Linked DNA regions of Sinobacterium norvegicum. The protein of the gene in region 1 interacts with the protein of each later gene in a pairwise test. Links are inferred from orthologs where the notes say so. Each region holds a gene or a part of one and is shown on either strand. Other genes may lie near its edges.

Region 1 (8,030 bases):
ATGGCGATGAAATCACCATCAGTTTCACTCGGGATTTCGAGATCAACGTCCACGCCAACAACCAATTGATCTCTAGTTTCGATAACAGCGGCTTTTACCCTGTATTGCTTAACGCCTGGCTTGGCCCTCGGCCAACCTCTCGCGAGTTTAAGGCTGAGCTACTGAAACTACCCAATAGCGTCAAAACAGCCGAACTGATAGATACCCACACCCAACTACTGGCCAGCCCCGAACGACAGAAAGAAAGCAAAAAATGGCGGGTCAAACCGGCCAAAAAATCCAACAACCAGCAACGGTTACCTCCCAGTTTTAACGAGACTATCTCCACCCCCAGCAGCGCCAAGATAAGTGCGCCAAAGCCTGTCAATACTCAGCAGGCCGCCTCTTCACCGCTAACCCCTCCGGTTAGCGGCATACAAACCGCCAGCCTATCACCAACACTGCAAAGCCCGAAACTTACAGCCACTGCCAACGCTACCGCCAGTGATGTCACCACCCAGAAGTCGGTAGCCATCGAGCAACAAGCCTCTAAACAACTCAGTATCATGACGATGTACCGGTCAAACATATTAAAAACAACTTATCAGCATATCATCTACCCTAATCTCGCTATCGACGAAGAGCTTGAGGGCGATGTAGTGATTGCGATCACCTTAGATAGGTCGGGAGAGGTGATCGATATAGACCAATTGGAAAGTGCCGCTCACCACAGCCTAAATAACGCCGCAATTAAAGCGATCCAGCAATCACAGTACCCCTCACCACCTAACAGCCTCGAAGGAAACAACTTCGTTGTTAAGCTGCCGATTAAGTTTCGACTACCCAAATAAAAAACCACCGCAAGCGATGGTTTCTATTCTGTATAATCAATCAGTGCTACCCACCCTAAGAGTTACCCCTCTGTCAGCCAGCCTGCAATATCTTCAGCATAATACGTAATAATTAAATCTGCTCCAGCCCGCTTGAAGGCCATCATAGATTCCATGACGACTGCCTTTTCATCGATTACCTGAGCTGCTGCCGCCGCCTTAACCATCGCGTATTCACCACTGACATGATACACCGCCAATGGCAGACTGCTGTCCTGACGAATGCGATAGAGCACATCCAAATAAGCCATTCCCGGCTTGACCATTAAGATGTCGGCACCTTCCAACTCATCCTGTAACGACTCGGCAACCGCCTCACGGCCATTCGCAGCATCCATCTGATAGGCGTTTCTGTCGCCTTTGAAATTACTATCCACAGCGTCGCGAAAGGGGCCATAAAAAGCAGAGGCAAATTTAGTTGAATACGACATGATTGGCAGGTGGCTAAAGCCATTATCATCCAAGGCCTCCCGCATGGCTGCAATCATACCGTCCATCATACCCGACGGCGCCAGCATATCGACGCCAGCTCGGGCTGCCGCCAAGCTTTGCTGCTGCAGGTTGAGCAGCGTTTTATCGTTGTCGACATGGCCATCGTCGCTGATCACACCACAATGGCCGTGGTCGGTATATTCGCAGAAACAGTTATCACTGATGACCATCATTTTTGGCTGTGCTAACTTTGCCGCCTTGATGCAGCGCACCATTAACCCCTCATCAGACCATGTATCACTGCCGACCGCATCTTTACAATGCGATACGCCAAACAGTATGACCGCCTTAATACCCTTGCTGTACGCCTGCTGAACCACCTCAGCCAAGTCAGACTCCGGGTAGCGAAACACGCCGGGCATACTGCTAATGGCAACGGGCTGACCAATGTTCTCTTCGACAAAAATCGGCAAGATTAGGTCGTCAACACTGATACTGTGCTCTCGCACCATTGCCCGGATATTGCTATTACGGCGCAGACGACGGAAACGGTAGGGCAGATCAAAACTCACATTATTCTCCTAATCGATAATTCAAATAGTATCGGGGTATTGTATCAGCTTAATTTAACAAGGTAGCGCTCAGTCCTCGACAATAATAGAGACGAAGCATGGCTATGCAGACATTCCGCAGCGAGGCATCGATACTGTTAACTACGGTCGCTGCAAAGTACCCAGCCGCGATCGGACAAAACCGACAATCGAGGTTGATAAATGGTTGGAGAATGGCGGCCAAATACGATGTTATTGAGCAGAGGGTTGCCGCTCAAGCCCTAGACACCCATCGCATTCATCGTCGCGACCAGGTTTCGCAGCATCATCGACACCACCGGGTGCTCAGCCTCGATTTCAACACCGATCAGCTCGATGTTTTCTAGCATCGAATAGTCACTATCCGTGGCGCCATCCATCAGCTGCTGCTCCAGCGATATTAACAGTTGCTGTAATGATTCTCGCTGTGCCACCGCTGGCTCTGGCAGCGCATCGATCTCGGCCAAGACCTGCTGGATTTGCTCTACCCATTGTTGTTTATTCATTCGTGACTCCCTGTGTGACACATCATCATTTTACTGCCGCCAGATAAAACAGGCTAATCATTAACGACTCTTAAATACATTACTCACATTACAAAAAACCATAAGATAATCATACACCGATTAACCGTCTACAACATGATTTAGTCGATATTCCCCCGGCGCCACACCCGTCCATTTTTTAAATGAGCGATGAAAAGCGCTGGCGTCACTAAAGCCAACCAAAACAGCCACTTCGCTGACTGGTTCCGTACTGTAAAGCAACAACTCAACGGCGCGATCTCGCCGACAGTGATCTTTGATTTTTTGGTAAGAGGTACCCTCCTCCTCCAAGCGACGACGCAGAGTTCTCGCCGATAGATTTAACCGATCGGCCATGACATCAAAACCGGGCAATTCATCGGTTAGGTTCTCACTTAAGATAGTGCGAATTCGTGACAATATACTTTGCTCACCCAATACCGGCTGAATAATGACCTGATAGGGCGCCTCTTTAATGAACACCTCAAAATCGGCATCGCTACGAATAATCGGCAAACGGAGATAGTGACTACTAAAAGTCAGCGAATTAGTGGCTGTATCAAAGTCCACCGGACAGCTAAAAAAATGCTCCATAGCCCCCATATTACTGGGTTTTTCGCCGGCGCAACTGGCGCTGATAATTTCTATTTGGCGACCAATCAACCAGCCGCACAAGCGCAGCCACATCGCCAGCGCACTTAACACCGCGGGCTGGTATTGGGCTTCACCGGGGTGCTCTGGCAGGCAATAGTGGATCGTCGACATACCCAACGCCTCATCGACATCTAAGCGATGAATAATATCCTCGTCTCTGCCAGGCTCTCGACAGGCCAGATTAAAATCAATAGCCCGCACCAGAGCGTCGTGCAACGATGGGCAATTTAATACCGCATAGGCGATCATCCGGGTCGTTCCCAAAGGGGAACGACTCGCCCCCAGCAGGCCCCCAGACTCATCACCAATGTAATCGACGATAGCGACAAATAACCGATTATACTGCTCAACCGTTAACTTGCTCAGGTCTAAATCGCCTAAACCGGCCTGCTCCAAAACGGTATCAACTCCAACACCTTTGCTATGCAGCGGCATCAATAACGCAGTGACAAACGCTGGCGGGACAAGGCCTTCTCGCGGGGGGGAATTCACTGTGACTACAACCTCTGGCAGCATGGACTGACGCAGCCGTTAATAACCAGCTAACTGTCTAATATCACTCTATTATAGAGATGCGAAAGCCGAATTCAACGATGTAATATCCGGTACCAACCCGCCCACAGTGAGGTACTGACTATTCAGCGCCGTCGAAAAAGTCTTTAAAGCCTGACGGGGCGTGGCGGCCAATGATAATACTCTCGAAGGTGCCATAACCGACCTTATCACCCAGGGTTGCCCTCACTACTTGATGGTTGTGGATAAATTGGTAGTCGAGTTCGTTCACCTCATCGAGATTCCAATCCTCACGGAATGTTTCAAGCTCCCCCTTCCAATAGCCGTGCCCCCATTCAAAATGGTTGTAACCAATACCCAGCATATAAAACTTCTGCAGCGGCTCTAGAGTGATGTGATAACTTTCGCCATTCTTGTCGGCAAAGTCGAAGTCAACCGATTGCGCACGGCGCGTACCTGGCACAAATTTTACTCTGTGCTCGATAGCAGTCATCGCAATCATCCCGCTATCCTCGCCCACAGGAATGCTATCCATATCAGAGTACAGTGGTACTAAATCCGCGGACACTTGGGTGGCATTACCGTCACGATCCTCAAAGGTACCAAACTGCGACGCCTGATCACCAAAATTGATCGGACACCAGGCCCAATAAACGCCGGGCTCATTATTCATCAGACCCGGTGCGCCACCAGCAGGCTCTCCTACCGGGCGAACACCCCATGATTTATCACGGGTCGCATAAGCCTTGTTAACCTCGGTGCGTTCGCCGTCGATGATAAAATGCCCCTGCCAATGCCCCAACTGAGTAAAGCGGGTGTTATGCATAATCAGATGGCCATCATCATGCATAATATTTTTTGGCTCCTGATGCGGGGCAGAAATAGCGGTGAATAACAGGTCACAGGTGATGTTGTGCTCGTTTTCGGTTAGTCGTACACGTATCTGTCGCATCGGCTCTACAACCTCAACGCTTAATGGCCCGACAGCGGTATCCAAACGCTCCTTTGGGGCACGTCGCGAGGCATGAAAAGCAACTTGCTTATCCCCCATGGCAACACTGAAGTGACCATCCATTACCCGACGATTGGGGTATAGACCAAGTCCTATTTCAAACAGAAAAGTATCTTCATCGAAACCGTTAAACCAGTATCGATCATAGAAATTACGATCACTTTGCGAGGGCTCCGCCACGGGCTCGGCGGTTTGGTGTATGCAGTAGTCATCGAAACTGGTAATCATTGCTATCCCCTGTCATCTATTGTTATTGGTTATTATGGCAGCCGTAAACTCACAATACTATCGTATAGGGAGCATAACAAGCTGCATGACCGATGGTTAATAGAAGCAGGCGGAAGAACACCGGTGGCTTTTTCATCGAGGGAAAATCAGGTAAAGTTGCCTTCCGCTATTTTTACCAAGGTTATATACCGTGAGCCGTTTTACTATTCCCGTCTGCCACGTCGATGACATCGATCACGAGAGCTCTAAAGGCTTTGAGATTGGCGATCTAAACTTCTTTGCTGTTAAGCGCGATGGCATAATTACGCTGTTTCAAAATAATTGCCCCCACCTCGGCGTGAACCTCGAATTTCAACAGGATCAATTTCTCGATGCCGATAACTTCTACATTATGTGCTCAACCCACGGCGCCTTGTTTCAACCTGAAGACGGCAAATGTGTCTATGGCCCATGCCAAGGCCAAAGCCTTATCTCCGTTGACTTTGAAGTGATTGAGCAGCAGATCCATATCGCTGAAGCCGCGACAGCTATCGCCTAGCTGTTAAAGTGTAAGCGACGATCAATGGTAATGGCCTTGGGTGTGATACTGGCCCTATAGGCAATCACCTCCACCCCCGCAGCCATCGCTTCTAAGAGGGTTTGGCAGTAGCTGGGGTCAATATCGCGGGCCGGCTCAACCACCTCGATACCCTCATGCTGAACGCAGTAAAACAACACCGCTCGGTACCCTTCTGCAACCATTGCCATCAACTCCCGTAGGTGCTTTCGACCACGATCACTGACGGCATCAGGGAACTGGCCGATGCCATTCTCTCTCAACAAGGTCACGCTTTTGACCTCGACATAACACTTGCGGCGCTGGGGGGCCGACAGCAGAAAGTCGATACGGCTATTCTCGAGCCCATAACGTGCCTCTCGAACCACCTGAGAATACCCCGCCAATTCTTCGACAACACCCTCAGCCAGCGCTTCCGCCAGTAAGTCGTTGGCAAAGGCGGAATGAATACAGGCTAACGACAATCGTGCCGGGCTATTATCCAACACCTGTTGATGGTCAATTTCAGCCAACACCCAGCCATGCTTGTACTTTCGTTTGGGATTGTCACTGATGCTAAGCCAAACGCGCTCACCCGGCATGGCACAACCTGTCATCTTGCCCGTATTGGGGCAGTGAGCAGTAATGATTTCACCATTGAGCAGCTCGACATCGGCAAGAAATCGCTTATAGCGCTTGATCAGCCTGCCTTCCACCAGTTCGGGCAGCCTCATGTCAGCACCTTGCTAAGCCGCTCGACCGCCTGTTCGAGCTTCTCCATACCGGTGGTATAGGCAAAACGTACGTGACGATCAGCCAAGTGTCGACCAAAGTCCACCCCCGGGGTTAAGGCAATACCATGTTGCTCGAGCATATCGACGCAAAATTGCTGGCTATTATTACTGAAGCGACTGATATCAGCATACAGGTAAAGACCACCGGCGGGCTTATTCGCGATATTGAAACCTAGCTGACACAGTTCAGGGTAAAGAAAATCACGGCGCTGCTTGAAGATGGCCTTGCGCTGATTGAGGATCTCCCGCGTTTCATCCTTAAAACAAGACAGCGCTGCATATTGTGCCGGTGTCGACAGCGATATAAACAGATTCTGCGCCAGCCGTTCCATTTCCTGCACCGCATTCTGGGGAGCAACCAACCAACCCAAGCGCCAACCTGTCATACCAAAATATTTGGAAAAGCTATTAATCACAAAGGCCTGATCCGTATGCGCCAGAATACTGGCAGCGTGATCATCGTAATCGAGGCCATGGTAAATCTCATCGGCCACCAAATAGCCTCCTTTAGCAGCACATATTTGATACAGCGCTTCGAGTTCCTCTGCCGATAAGATCTCCCCTGTTGGGTTGGCAGGACTCGCCACCATGGCACCGATGGTTTGCTGCTGCCAGTGCTGCTCTAGATGACGGGCCTGCAGTTGAAAACGGTCTTCAGCTCCGACCGGAATCAATTGAGCATGGCCCTCAACCAACCGCAGGAAATGACGATTGCAAGGGTAGCCTGGGTCGGTCATTAACATCGACTTGCCCGGGTCCATCAACAACGCTGCGATTAATAGCAAGGCACCACTGGCACCCGCGGTAACCATAATCCGCTCCGGCGCAATATCGAGACCATAATCCGTTTGGTAATAGCCGCTGATGGCTTCTCTCAACGCCGGTATCCCTGCAGCCGGTGTATAGCCAGTATGGCCGTCCATTAAGGCTTTCGCGCCAGCGAGACGAATAGGCTCGGCGGTGGTAAAATCAGGTTCCCCTGCCTCTAAATGCAGAATGTTCCTACCTTCAGCCTCTAATTGCTTGGCACGGGTTAATACTTCGACGACTCGAAAGGGCTCAATATCATCCATTCGGCGGGAAAAAGGCATGGCAACGTCTCTGTTATCTTGTTTATCTGGCCATATTAACAGATCTGATCATCCTCTCACCCCAGCAAACACTGTCCACACCGGCACAGCTGTATAAAAAACAACCAGAAAAACACTTTTCCCCGTCATAATTTGAATTTTTTAGTCGCCGAGGTCAAGAAACAGCAATAGCCGACAATAAGCTATGGCTTAAAGCCTTGTGATTTGATAGCTTTACCTCCCTGTTGAAATATCTTGATATTGAGCTGTGATTATTTACACTCTTTTAATGGGTATGTGGAATTAAAAGTACTGTCGAGGCGTCATTTAAATGCCAAATAAAGAAAATTCTTCATTCAGTAGTTTCGTGCCCTACGAGGCAGCTAAAGATGAAGAGTACATGGGTGAACCCCAGAAAGAACACTTCCGCGATATCCTACGCGCCTGGAAAGCGGAGCTGATGGAAGAAGTCGATCGCACCGTTTCGCACATGAAAGACGAGGCTGCCAACTTCCCTGACCCTGCCGACCGCGCAACCCAGGAAGAAGAGTTCAGCTTAGAGCTGCGCACACGGGACCGCGAACGTAAACTGATCAAGAAAATTGATAAGACTTTCGAACTTATTGAAAATGATGATTACGGCTTCTGCGATTCTTGCGGCATTGAAATTGGTATTCGTCGACTCGAGGCCCGCCCAACAGCGACTCAATGTATCGATTGTAAGACGCTTGATGAAATCAAAGAGAAAACTCAGCGCCTTTAACAACTTTTGCTAGGTCGCCATATAAACGCCATTGCCTACCTTGTTA
Region 2 (6,174 bases), on another replicon or contig:
ATGACAAAAAGAGTTAGAACACAGGCTAGCAAGACTATTTTTTTGGCAATATTATAATTTTTCTCAACCATATCTAGATCCGTATCGCTTGTTATTCAGAGTTTGAAAAAAGAAATTTCAAATCTGTTATATAGTCTTTCAATGTATTCTCTTGGCTGTAAGTCATCATTAAAAAACCTTGTTTATCTACCAGATAATACTGCGGTTTTTGTCTTTCATTAGTATTCTCTAGTGTTGTCATCAGCTGTTCTGAAGCCTTTAACTGAATCAACGCAGGGTAGTTTTTTAGCAAGTCGCTATTGAGCTTGCCCTCTCGAGATATATAGTAACGATTTAACAATGGGGCATATTTACCAATTGCTTTATGTGTCTGGCGAATGAAATACAATGAATTTAAACAATCACTTTTGCAGCCGTTTTTAGGCTCTTGGTACAACATCGACCAGGTCACACCCTGGCCGGGAATCGTCGATTCATCCTGCCCTGAAATGACAGCCAGCTGATCAGAAATTTGTGCAGCAGGGACCACTAACTGGCCTCTATTCTTAGTTCCTGTTGGCATGCCCACACCTGTCACATAGACAAAGGTGGATGCCGCAATCATGAGTATTGGCAGGGCTAATATTGCACTCAGTTTTAAACGTGTTGCCCATAAAGGGCTTTGTTTTGTCGACCGATCTTCGATGCTGGATGAAGTTTGCATGGCTACTGCTCGCGGGGTAATTGTTGTTTAATATATGCGATTAAATTGCTGCTATTAATCAGATAGAGAAGCAACAATACTGCTGCCATTGAAAACCATTGTAGGGCGTAAGCTTGATGCTTCTCTGGTGCAACATTTATCACTATACGTTCAAATTTTTCAACACCTGACTCCGCTGCATCCAGCCAAATTAAATAGGGATACAACGGCATATCGAAGTACTGTTGGAAATTTTCAAAATCTTTTGTTTGTATTACTGCCGGCCACTGCTGTGCATACTGCTCATCTGCTAATGCAAATGATTTCTCAGTAAAACTAACAGCCTCACCGCTGACCGAAACACTGTTGTTAGCTGGTATTTCTGGCAATATTTTCCGATCTAAACTTCCTCTTAACCAACCGCGCACCGTCATATATACAGCGCTTCGATCACTGTTATAGAAAGGAGTAAACAGGAGGTAACCGAACTGGCGATGATACATCTGATTGTCGAGTAAAAAATTAATGCGCGGTGAAAAATTACCGTTGATTAGCACTCGCTGTCCGCTTGCAATATCTACGTTTGCGGCGCTGCTAATATCTCGCTGTGACTGCTGATGGTTGGCCTCAGCTATTATTATTTGTTGTTTTTCTTCCGCCCTGTGCAGCTGCCAAATACCCAGATAAACCAAGGCTGAAAAGCAGGCAACAAAAAGTAATGAGAGCCAGAAATTGGGGTGAAATTTAAACGCTACCGCCGACAACATCTACAAATACCTACTAACCGCTATATTATTTTTATTATTTTTCCCTGGTCATAAGACCAACTGTTGCTTGGTTATTTATTGCTATGGTTAAACCAAGACTTGCATTATGATAGTTATAAACTGCCATACAAATAGCAATATTGCTATGCCTATATAATAAAAAAGGATTCATTATGTGGCTAAAAATTGCCATTGTTATTATTTTTTTCTTACTACTAATCAGTCTTTTTAGCGGCCTATTTTTCTTACTTAAAGATCAAGGAAACAGTAAAAGAACTCTCCACTCACTCACCCTTCGCGTCTCTCTAACTGCCATTTTACTCGGCTTGGTTAGTTACGGTGTCATCAGCGGTGAGTTAAAATCGCAAGCGCCATGGGATAGAGCTACGGCGCAACAGACACCGTAGCCACCCATCAAGTTAGATGATATAGACGAATAGGAATAGTCCCAGCCACACCACATCAACAAAGTGCCAATACCAAGAGGAGGCTTCAAAACCGAAGTGCTCCTCAGGTGTAAAGTCACCACGCGAAATAGAACGTAACCACTGCACCGCCAACATAATACCGCCCATGCAAACATGGAAGCCGTGAAAGCCGGTCAGAATGAAGAAAGTGGAGCCATAGATGCCTGATTCCAGCGTCAGGCCTAGATGCGTATATGCCTCATAATATTCATAGATTTGAAAGCCGACAAAGGTAAAACCTAGTAGCAAGCTTATCGCCAACCAATTGTTGAATGCCTTACGCTTATTTGCCTTCAGTGCCGAGTGTGCGAAATGAACTGTAACACTGGAAATAACCAATAAAATGGTATTGATTAAGGGAATATGCCAGGGGTCGACCACTTCTCTCGCCGAGGTAAACTCGCCATTATTGGCAATCACTTGGTTGGCAATACCGACAGTTTCCTGCGGTGTAGAAACCAGTGGCCAACTATATTCAAAGCCGCTCCATAGATATTCATTGGTCAGGGCACCGTCACCCTCACCGGCCAACCAAGGCACGGATAGGTTTCGCGCATAAAATAACACGCCAAAGAAACAGGCGAAGAACATTACCTCAGAGAAGATAAACCACTGCATACCTAACACATAGGAATGCTTAAGCTGTGGGCTATTCAACCCCTGCTTCTCTTCAATTATGGTCACTCTAAACCAAGAAAATAGCGTTAAAATAAAGCAACCCAGACCGGTATAGAAAATCATCCAACCATTGGGGTTTGCCACATCGGCGAACTTAGGGTTTAAACTATTAATACCGTCGCCAACGCCGACTACCATGATGGCAACAGCGATTGCCATGCAAATGGCCAGCTTGCTTTGCTCCGGTACATAATAGGTTTCATTATCTGCAGTTGTTTGCTCTGCCATGATACGACCTCGTTTTGTTGTTATTATTATCGCAGCCAGTGCGCGCCTTAGTTGGTCGCGACCTTGTTGTTGCCGAATCCCTCGGTAACATCAAATAGGGTATACGATAAGGTGATTGTATGTATGTCTTTAGGTAGCTCTTGATCAACGACAAAACGTAGTGGCATATCAATTTCTGTGCCTGCCTCTAGCGTCTGCTGGTTAAAACAAAAGCACTCTGTTTTATGAAAATATGCCGCCGCTCTTGACGGTGAAACACTTGGGACAGCCTGTGCAATCATAGTTTTTGATAATGGGTTTTTTGCATAAAAAGCAGTATTGGTTAATGCGCCCGGATGCACCGACAATTCACGATCATTCGGGCTAAAACTCCACATCATTTGATCATTATTCATTGCTATAAATTGAATCTTAACTGTTCGCGTTTCATCAACGGCAGCCTCAACAGACTCATATTTAGTCCCCGAGGTTTTACCATTGAGCCCTGTTACATCACAGAGCACATCGTAGATCGGAACGAGGAGAAAACCGAAACCAAACATTGCGGCAGTCAAAAGAAATAACTTTTTTACCGTTTGCGTAATACTGGTCTCGGCCATCTCAGACCCCCTACTTTACTGTCGGTGGTGTGGTAAAGGTATGGTAAGGCGCCGGCGATGGAACCGTCCATTCCAAGCCCTCTGCTCCATCCCAAACCTTGGCCTTCTCGGTCTTCTTGCCCGCGACAATACAATGGATCACGTTATATAAGAAGAACAGCTGCGAGGCGCCATAGAGAAAGGCACCACAACTTGAGATCATATTAAAATCTGCAAACTGTAAGGCGTAATCCGGAATACGACGCGGCATACCAGCAAGGCCGACAAAGTGCTGTGGGAAGAAGGTAATATTAAAGCCTATGAATGAGATCCAGAAATGCGCCTTACCCATCGTCTCGTTATACATTCTGCCCGTCCACTTGGGCAACCAGAAGTAAACCGCTGCCGACATACTGAAGATTGCACCTGCGACCATTGTGTAATGGAAATGCGCGACAACAAAATATGAATCATGATACTGGAAGTCGACCGGTGCCATCGCCAGCATAACACCGGACAAACCGCCGATGGTAAACAGGAAGACAAAGGCAATACTGAACAGCATCGGCGTCTCAAACGTGATTGCACCGCGATACATCGTGGCAATCCAGTTAAACACTTTCACCCCTGTTGGCGCCGCAATCAACATGGTTGCGTACATAAAGAACAGCTCACCAGCCAACGGCATGCCAACAGTATACATATGGTGTGCCCATACAATAAAACTGAGGAAGGCAATAGACGCGGTGGCGTAAACCATTGAATCATAACCAAACAAAGGCTTTCGCGAGAAGGCGGGGATAATCTGCGACACCACACCAAAGGCTGGCAAGATAATGATATAAACCTCAGGGTGCCCGAAGAACCAGAAGATATGCTGGAACAACACAGGGTCACCACCACCGGCAGCACTGAAGAATGAGGTGCCGAAGTGAATATCCATCAGCATCATGGTCACCGCACCCGCCAGTACCGGCATTACCGCCACCAACAAGAAGGCAGTAATCAACCAAGTCCAGACAAACATTGGCATCTTCATATACGTCATACCCGGGGCACGCATATTCATTACCGTGGCAATGATATTAATCGAGCCCATGATCGAAGAAGCCCCCATGACATGGACACCAAAAATAAAGAAAGTGACGCTTGGCGGCGCATACGTTGTCGATAACGGTGCGTAGAAGGTCCAGCCAAAGTTCGGTGCTCCCCCTTCCATAAACAGCGATGACAACAATACTGCAAAGGCAAAGGGTAGCAGCCAAAAGCTAAGGTTGTTCATCCGTGGCAAGGCCATATCTGGCGCCCCAATCATCATCGGAATCAACCAGTTAGCAAGACCGACAAAGGCCGGCATAATGGCACCAAAGACCATGATCAATCCATGCATCGTCGTCATTTGGTTAAAGAATTCAGGCTCGATTAATTGCAGCCCTGGCTGAAATAATTCAGCGCGAATAATCATGGCAAAAGCGCCGCCAGTTAAGAACATGGCAAAGCTAAACCACAGGTACAGTGTTCCTATATCTTTATGGTTGGTTGTTAGTATCCAACGCATGATGCCCTTTTTAGGGCCGTGATGATGATCACCCATAATATCCCCCTATTGGCCTTTCTTAGCGTTATATACGTCAATGGCTTGGACGGTATCGCCCATATTGTTACCCCAGGCATTTCGCTGGTATGTGGTAACTGCCGCTGCATCTAAATCATTCAACTGGTTACCAAAAGCCTGCATGGCAGTACCAGGCACACCGTTAATAACTACATCTAAATGCTGACTAATATCGCCCATGGCAATAGCAGATCCGGCAATCGCCTTACCTACGCCACCCTGGCCTTGATCACCATGACACGCCATACACTGACTGTTATAGACAGACTCTCCCCGGGCAACCATTTCATCGAGGGTAAACGTCTGAGCCATGAGCTCTTTTAATTTGGCAGATTCTTGCTGTTTGCCTGCAAGCCAGCTGTCGTATTCGTCCTGCTCAACCACCTTAACAACAATCGGCATAAAGCCGTGGTCGCGACCGCAAAGCTCAGCGCACTGACCGCGATAAACGCCGACCTCTAACGGTTTTGTCCAGGCTTCATTCACAAAACCAGGAATAGCATCTCGCTTCACTGCCAAGGCAGGTACCCACCAGGCGTGAATAACGTCGGCGGCGGTGACCAGAAAGCGCACCTTTTTGCCAACAGGGATAACCATCGGTTCATCAACTTCAAGCAGGTAATGCTCACCCTTGGCGTCTTCGTTATTTATTTCACGTTGCGGCGTTGTCAAACTACTGAAGAAGGAGACAGTTTCACCACTGTCGTTTAAATATTCATATTTCCACTTCCACTGATAACCGGTAATCATAATATCCAGTTCAGAATCACTGGTATCGTAGACCTCAATCAATGTTTTTGTGGCAGGAAAAGCCATTGCAATCAAGATGATGCAAGGGATTATCGTCCAGACGATTTCAACCTTGGTGTTCTCGTGAAATTGTGAAGCTGTGCGTCCAGTAGACTTTCTATGGGCAATCAGTGCGTAGAACATCACACTAAATACGACAACAGCAATGACGATACATAGAATAAAAATATCCATGTGTAAGTCATAAACCTTTTGACCAACCTCTGTAACCCCTGGGGCCAAATTGGTTTGCCAGCGTTGGGCTTCCTCGGCATAGGATGCAGACGCTAAACTAGCGAGTAAAACTGCAAAACCGTGCACGATCCAACGAAGCGGATGCGCTCGTAACAACATACCTAGATGTCTCCAT

What was found.
Region 2: the proteins of L9P87_RS11800 (region 1) and ctaD interact in binary tests that used the Escherichia coli proteins (3 or more experiments, as listed by UniProt). The link is inferred for Sinobacterium norvegicum from one-to-one orthologs.

The regions. Positions count from the first base shown.
Region 1 is NZ_CAKLPX010000002.1:605,448-613,477, reverse strand. What follows is about bases 5,166-8,030. They hold L9P87_RS11800 (pyridoxal phosphate-dependent aminotransferase), read right to left. Parts: upstream 7,243-8,030; coding sequence 6,088-7,242; downstream 5,166-6,087. Other genes in these bases: dksA (RNA polymerase-binding protein DksA), read left to right, coding at 7,553-7,984; sfsA (DNA/RNA nuclease SfsA), read right to left, coding at 5,357-6,091; L9P87_RS11810 (Rieske (2Fe-2S) protein), read left to right, coding at 5,166-5,360. Also shown: L9P87_RS11835 (TonB family protein), read left to right, coding at 1-830; hemB (porphobilinogen synthase), read right to left, coding at 893-1,873; L9P87_RS11825 (DUF4404 family protein), read right to left, coding at 2,134-2,397; L9P87_RS11820 (AraC family transcriptional regulator), read right to left, coding at 2,518-3,561; L9P87_RS11815 (Rv3169 family protein), read right to left, coding at 3,704-4,822; more of L9P87_RS11810, read left to right, coding at 5,013-5,165. UniProt on the Escherichia coli protein: Shows aminotransferase activity with methionine and histidine as substrates, and to a lesser extent also with phenylalanine.
Region 2 is NZ_CAKLPX010000004.1:203,827-210,000, forward strand. Bases 2,714-5,692 are described here. They hold ctaD (cytochrome c oxidase subunit I), read right to left. Parts: upstream 4,995-5,692; coding sequence 3,432-4,994; downstream 2,714-3,431. Other genes in these bases: L9P87_RS15530 (cytochrome c oxidase subunit 3), read right to left, coding at 2,714-2,822; L9P87_RS15535 (cytochrome c oxidase assembly protein), read right to left, coding at 2,870-3,421; coxB (cytochrome c oxidase subunit II), read right to left, coding at 5,004-5,692. Also shown: L9P87_RS15510 (COX15/CtaA family protein), read right to left, coding at 1-71; L9P87_RS15515 (redox-active disulfide-containing membrane protein), read right to left, coding at 92-703; L9P87_RS15520 (SURF1 family protein), read right to left, coding at 706-1,449; L9P87_RS15525 (twin transmembrane helix small protein), read left to right, coding at 1,623-1,856; more of L9P87_RS15530, read right to left, coding at 1,869-2,713; more of coxB, read right to left, coding at 5,693-6,158. UniProt on the Escherichia coli protein: Cytochrome bo(3) ubiquinol oxidase is the terminal enzyme in the aerobic respiratory chain of E.coli that predominates when cells are grown at high aeration.